DNA from 2 places in the Streptomyces sp. DG2A-72 genome. Region 1 is predicted to be linked to the other one. Evidence: riboswitches for the same ligand, from Rfam matches in the RefSeq annotation. Region 1 holds a riboswitch; the other holds the start of a gene.

Region 1 (3,201 bases):
GGCAGGTCGCCGAGTTTGTCGGTGACGAAGGCTTCGTAGGCGGCCTGGTCGGCGTGGTCGGCGACGGCCACGGTGGACTCGAACTCCTCGAACATCTTGCGGTCCCGGGCGTAGGTCTCGATGTCGATGAGCACTTCCAGCCCGCGCCTCAGCGCCTCGGGGTCGATGTCCGCGGCGCTCATCTACGGCGGATCGTTCGAGTTCCTGCTGATCGGCCTGGCCACCGCGGCCGCTCCCCTGGCGTCCATCGCCACGACGGCCTTCATGGTGAACGTCCGGCACGTCTTCTACGCGCTCTCCTCCCCCTGCACCGCGTACGGCACCTTCGCACTCAGCGACGAGACGTACGCCCTGACCGCCGGGGAGGAGGCCCGGTCCTGGGCCGGCCGGCGCATCCTGTGGCTGCAGTTCCTCATGCACCTGTACTGGGCCGGAAGCGCAACCGCCCGAGCCCTGCTCGGCTCCCTCTTCCCGGAGGGGGTCACCGGCCTGGACTTCGCTCTGACCACCCTGTTCACCGTGCTCGCCCTCGATGCTCTCCGGGAGCTGCGCGACGACCTGCCCACGCCGGCGCTCGCCCTCCTCAGCGCCGTGGCCGCGCGGCTCCTCTTCCCGGGCCAACTGCTCCTCGCCGCCTTCGCCCTGTTCACCGCAGAACTGCCGGCCCGCCGCTGCACGACCGGCAAGAGGGCACGCCATGCCTGACACCCCCTACGCCATAGCCGCCGTCCTCGTCACCGCCGCCGTCACCCGAGCCCTGCGCACCCTCCCCTTCGCCGCCCTCGCCCCGCTGCGCGCCAGTACGACCGTCCAGTACCTCAGCGCCCGTATGCCCGCCGGCGTCATGGTGATCCTGGTCGTCCACTGCCTGCGCGAGGTGCCCCTCACCGACACGCGCGCGATCCCCCCGTCGGCAGCCCTGGCCGTCACCGTCGGCCTGCACCAGTGGTGTCGCAACGCCCTGCTGAGCATCCTCGGCGGCACCGCTGTCCAGTGGTCCTGGCCAGTACGGTCTTCGCGCACTGAGGGGGTCCGCACAGCCAACACCGAAGGCCGGACCCGGGGATCGGGGTCCGGCCTTCGGTGGCGTGGGGGACGCTTCAGGCGCCGGGTGTCAGCTGACGGAGACACCCTTCGAGCGGAGGTAGGCGACGGGGTCGACGTCCGAGCCGTAGTCCGGGGTGGTGCGGATCTCGAAGTGCAGGTGCGGGCCGGTCACGTTGCCGGTCGCGCCGGAGAGGCCTATCTGCTGGCCCTCGGTCACGGTCTGTCCGTTGGAGACGGAGAGCGAGGACAGGTGGGCGTACTGCGCGTAGTAGCCGTCGGCCAGCTTGACAACGACCTGGTTGCCGTACGCGCCGCCCCAGCCCGCGGAGACGACCGTGCCCGCACCCACGGACTTGAGCGAGGTGCCGGTCGGGACGACGAAGTCGACGCCGGTGTGGTAGCCACTGGACCACATGCTGCCCGACATGCGGTACGGGGTACCGACCCTGGCACCGGCCACAGGGAGGGTGAAGCCGCCGGCCGTACTCGTGGTGTCGGAGGACTGGGTGGTCGCCGTGTTCGAGGACGACTTCGACGAACCCGAAGCAGACGAACCAGATGAATCAGAAGACCCGGACGACTTCTTCGAAGAAGAGGATGAAGGAGACGAATCCGACGAAGAGGACGACGGCTTGGAAGAACCGGTCGCGGCCTTCTTGCCGATCGAGAGCTTCAGGCCGGGGTGGATCATCGACGGGTCCGAGCCGACGGCCTCACGGTTGTCCGCGTAGAGCTTCTGCCAGCCACCGCTGACATTCTGCTCGTCGGCGATCTTCGAAAGGTAGTCACCGGCCCGCACCGAATAGGTCCGCACACCCGAACTCTTCGCGGCGGCGGTCTTCTCGGCGGCCTTCTTTTCGGTCTTCGGAACCGACTGAACGGCCTTTTCCGAAACCGACTTGGCGGGAGCGGCATGCGCTCCGGTGGCCCCCAGGAGCGGCAGGGCGAGCGCGGCGCCACCGGTTCCGGCGACGACGATCGAGCGGGTGAAGCGCTGGCTCTTGGGACGGCGGTGCTTACCCTTCGCGGGCATGGCGAATTCCTCTCCGGCGCCTACGAGGTGAGCTGTCGGGTGCGGACTGGAGATGTCCGGCCGCGCGGTGGCGGCTTAACCCCTAGCCGTTCCGGAGACCGGAACAGGCGGTTGTACCTGTGGGTCCCCCGCTCCTGCCGTTCACGGGTGAGTTGAGCGGTCTCCGGGCGGCGGCAGGATTGGGCGTCCGTCCGGATTGGTGGCGAACGTAAGCGACCAAGACGCAAAGGGACAAGCAAGAGGTTCCATGGCTGTGCGTTTCTCTTGATCCCTTGTGAGAAAACCCAGTCACCCTCCGTGAATTCCACCCCCGCCGACGGATTCAATCCCCTGGAAAAACACGTGAATTACGTGAACATGGCGGACAACGCTCGGTCACGAATATGACGCTGCTCACGCAGCTCCCCCCAGGAGGCTTTATCCCAGAGCGAGTTGGAATGAAGATCCTAATTCGGACAGATCGCTCAGATGCGACGCAGCCGGAGAACTGCCGCATCGAGGTCACCGCGTAGCCCTGTGCGCAATCCGTGATGCAGCAGGACCGCACCCCGGTGAACTTCGCCCGTTTCGCGGCATTCATACGACGCTGTCGGGTCGAGGCCGCGCAGTCGCAGCGCCGGAACGGGCTCGCCGTAACGCTGCGCCTCGAGCCAGGCGAGGACGACGGTCTCGTCGCCGAGCACGTACTGCACCGCACTCAGCCCGCCCTGCGGGGGCCGCAGCCGATACAGGTCGCCGCGCTGCACCAGGGGCCGGATCTCCTTGTACAGACCCACCCACTTCCGGGCCTCGGCCAGCTCGTCGTCCGTCCACTCGGTGAGGTCACCGCCGACCCCGAGCACCCCGGCCATGGCGCTCACGAACCGGAAGCGCAGCGAGCTGACCCGGCCGTTGAGCTGGACGTTGGGGCTGTCGGTGACCCACGCGGCCATGACCCGTGCCGGGTGGATCTGGCTGAAGCCGTGCTGGATGGCGAGCCGGTCGAGCGGGTCGGTGTTGTCCGAGGTCCACACCTGATCCGTACGGCTCATGACCCCGAGGTCGATCCGGCCGCCGCCGCCCGAGCAGGACTCGAAGGCGACTCCGGGGTGCGCGTCCCGCAGCCGGTCCAACAGCCCGTA
Region 2 (3,201 bases), 1.2 Mb from region 1:
ACCCGCAGCTCGCCCTCACCGCCGTCGGGCGGGTGCTCGAGGTGACCGCCGAAGAGGTCCAGGAGGTTGCCAAGGCGCGCCTGCGGCCCGACAACCGCGCGGTGCTCGTGTACGAGCCGACCGTCCCCACGGAGACCGTCGAGGAACCCACCGAAGACCTGGAGTCCGCGGCGACCGTGGAAGCCACCGACGAGAACGAGGAGGCGGCCAAGTGACCGAGCTCGCCGCTATGGAATTCCACCCCGAGCCCCGGGCCGGCGAGGCCAGGCCGTGGGCGTTTCCGGCCCCCACGCGCGGGACCCTCGACAACGGCGTCACGGTCCTGCGCTGCCACCGCCCCGGCCAGCAGGTCGTCGCCGTGGAGGTGCTCCTGGACGCACCGCTGGAGGCCGAACCGGCCGGCCTCGACGGTGTCGCCACGATCATGGCGCGGGCCTTCTCCGAGGGCACCGACAAGTACTCCGCAGAGGAGTTCGCCGCCGAGCTGGAGCGCTGCGGAGCCACCCTCGACTCGCACGCCGACCACCCCGGCGTCCGGCTCAGCCTGGAGGTCCCGGCCTCGCGGCTGTCCAAGGCGCTCGGCCTGCTCGCCGACGCCCTCAGGGCGCCCGCCTTCGCGGACAGCGAGGTCGAACGGCTCGTCCGCAACCGCCTCGACGAGATCCCGCACGAGCTGGCCAACCCCTCCCGCCGGGCCGCCAAGGAGCTGTCCAAGGAGCTGTTCCCGGCGGACTCGCGCATGTCGCGTCCGCGCCAGGGCACCGAGGACACGGTCGAGAACATCGACTCCGCGGCCGTCCGTGCCTTCTACGAGAAGCACGTGCGTCCCGCCACGGCCACCGCCGTGGTCGTCGGCGACCTCACCGGCATCGACCTGGACGCGCTGCTCGGCGAGACGATCGGCGCCTGGACCGGCTCACCCGCGCAGCCGCGCCCGGTGCCGCCGGTGAGCGCCGACGACACCGGCCGCGTCGTCATCGTGGACCGCCCCGGTGCCGTCCAGACGCAGCTGCTCATCGGCCGCGTCGGTGTCGACCGGCACGACCGCGTGTGGCCCGCCCAGGTGCTCGGCACGTACTGCCTCGGCGGCACCCTCACCTCGCGGCTGGACCGCGTCCTGCGCGAGGAGAAGGGCTACACCTACGGAGTGCGGGCGTTCGGGCAGGTCCTCAGGTCCGCCCCGGACGGCTCGGGCGCCGGGATGCTCGCCATCAGCGGCTCCGTCGACACCCCGAACACCGGTCCCGCCCTGCAGGACCTGTGGACGGTGCTGCGGACACTCGCCGCCGACGGGCTCACCGACGCCGAGCGCGATGTCGCCGTGCAGAACCTGGTCGGTGTGGCGCCGCTGAAGTACGAGACCGCCGCGGCCGTCGCCAGCACGCTGGCCGACCAGGTGGAGCAGTACCTGCCGGACGACTACCAGGCCACGCTGTACCAGGAGCTCGCCGCGACCGGCACCGTCGAGGCCACCGCGGCTGCCGTACGCGCCTTCCCGGTGGACCGTCTGGTGACGGTGCTCGTGGGCGACGCGGCGCAGATCAAGGAGCCGGTGGAGGCCCTCGGCATCGGTCAAGTCACCGTCGTGTCCGCCGAGTAGGGCCGCGGAGAGGCGAACCCTCGGGTTACGCGCGCGGGGAGCCCCGGTGACGGAAGCGTCACCGGGGCTCCCTTATGTCCGAATTACGGGAGAGGTTGCCTGTCTGGCCTGTGGCATGCGCTACAAAAGCCGTGATCCGTTTGGGGATTGAAAGATGTCCCGTTTAGCGTCTTCCGGGCTGTCCGTCAGGCACTGCGCCGCACCCGCGGCACCGGACAGTCATCGCCGAGTCCCCAGACGGCGCGAGCCAGGGGAGCCGGGGACCCACATGTGCAGTCCCTGGGGTGAATCGGACGCCCGCGCGTGCCGCGAGGGGGTCCGTAGGAGACCTTCCTGCTCCGAACCCGTCAGCTAACCCGGTAGGCGAGAAGGAAGGAAAGGACCAGCCACTACATGGCGTTCACCCGCGCCACCGGGAAGCACCGCCGTCCCAGCCGTATCCAGCGCACCACCGCTCGCGCGGCGGGCGTCGCGGCCCTCACCACCACCGGCGTCATCGGCACCCTGGCCGCCCCCGCACTCGCCGCCGAGCCGGCGGCCGAGACGACCGGCCTGATCCCGGTCCTCAGCAGCGCCGCCGCCGACCAGATCGCAGAGCAGGCCGCCGCCCAGCAGCAGGCCGCCGAAGAAGCCGCCGCCGCGAAGAAGGCCGCCGAGGCCAAGAAGAAGGCCGCGGCGGAGCGGGCGCAGAAGGCCCGCGAGGCCAAGGAGCGCGCCGCTCGCGAGGCCGAGCGCAAGCGCCTCAACAGCTACGTCCTGCCGATCACCGGCTCGTACGTCTCCACCGGCTATGGCGCCGGCGGCTCCCTGTGGTCCTCCGGCAGCCACACCGGCGTCGACTTCCACGCCGCCAGCGGCACCTCCGTCCACGCGGTCGGCCGCGGCACCGTCGTCGAGGCGGGCTGGGAGGGCTCGTACGGCAACCAGGTCGTGATCAAGATGAACGACGGCACGTACACCCAGTACGGCCACCTGTCGTCCATCGGCGTCTCGGTGGGCCAGAGCGTCACCCCGGGCCAGCAGATAGGCCTCTCCGGCGCGACCGGCAACGTCACCGGGGCGCATCTGCACTTCGAGGCCCGTACGACCGCGGAGTACGGCTCCGACATCGACCCCGTCGCCTACCTGCGCTCGCACGGCGTGAACGTCTGACGACAGACGTCTGAGCCCCCAGGCTCCGCCTCCCCAGGCCCCGGCTCCCCGAGCCGGGGCTTTCGGCCTTTCATACCCCCGGCTGTCCAAAAAATATCCATGGATTCCGGTCCGCCATCGGAAATTCCGGCTCATTGCCATAGAGTCACTGAACACGCGTCAATCGTCGACGTTTCACGGGGATTAAAGCGGAGGTCGGTCATGCGTATTCCGGCGCACTCGGTATGCACGGCGATCCGGGACGACATCGTCGCCGGTGTCTACGAGCGCGGCAGCCGGCTCACCGAGGAACTCCTGGCGCGCCGCTACGGCGTCTCGCGCGTCCCCGTCCGTGAGGCCCTGCGCACGCTGGAGGCCGAGGGATTCGTGGTGACCCGGCGGCACGCGGGCGCGTGCGTCGCGGAACCGACCGAGCAGGAGGCCGCGGACCTGCTGGAGATGCGCATGCT

The links. Region 1 has a riboswitch for cyclic di-AMP ahead of QQY66_RS43515 (LysM peptidoglycan-binding domain-containing M23 family metallopeptidase). Riboswitches for the same ligand answer to the same signal wherever they lie in the genome.
Positions count from the first base shown of each region.
Region 2: another riboswitch for cyclic di-AMP. It lies ahead of QQY66_RS37785 (M23 family metallopeptidase); the one in region 1 lies ahead of QQY66_RS43515 (LysM peptidoglycan-binding domain-containing M23 family metallopeptidase).

Region 1 covers NZ_JASTLC010000001.1:9,170,351-9,173,551, reverse strand. The annotation lists gene QQY66_RS43530 (hypothetical protein) at 1-182, opposite strand, end outside; gene QQY66_RS43525 (AzlC family ABC transporter permease) at 166-705, shown strand; partial or broken gene QQY66_RS43520 (branched-chain amino acid transporter permease) at 698-1,026, shown strand; gene QQY66_RS43515 (LysM peptidoglycan-binding domain-containing M23 family metallopeptidase) at 1,115-2,080, opposite strand; cyclic di-AMP (ydaO/yuaA leader) riboswitch at 2,085-2,249, opposite strand; gene QQY66_RS43510 (alpha-galactosidase) at 2,545-3,201, opposite strand, start outside.
Region 2 covers NZ_JASTLC010000001.1:7,952,685-7,955,885, forward strand. The annotation lists gene QQY66_RS37775 (pitrilysin family protein) at 1-215, shown strand, start outside; gene QQY66_RS37780 (pitrilysin family protein) at 212-1,600, shown strand; cyclic di-AMP (ydaO/yuaA leader) riboswitch at 1,814-1,980, shown strand; gene QQY66_RS37785 (M23 family metallopeptidase) at 1,994-2,752, shown strand; gene QQY66_RS37790 (GntR family transcriptional regulator) at 2,954-3,201, shown strand, end outside.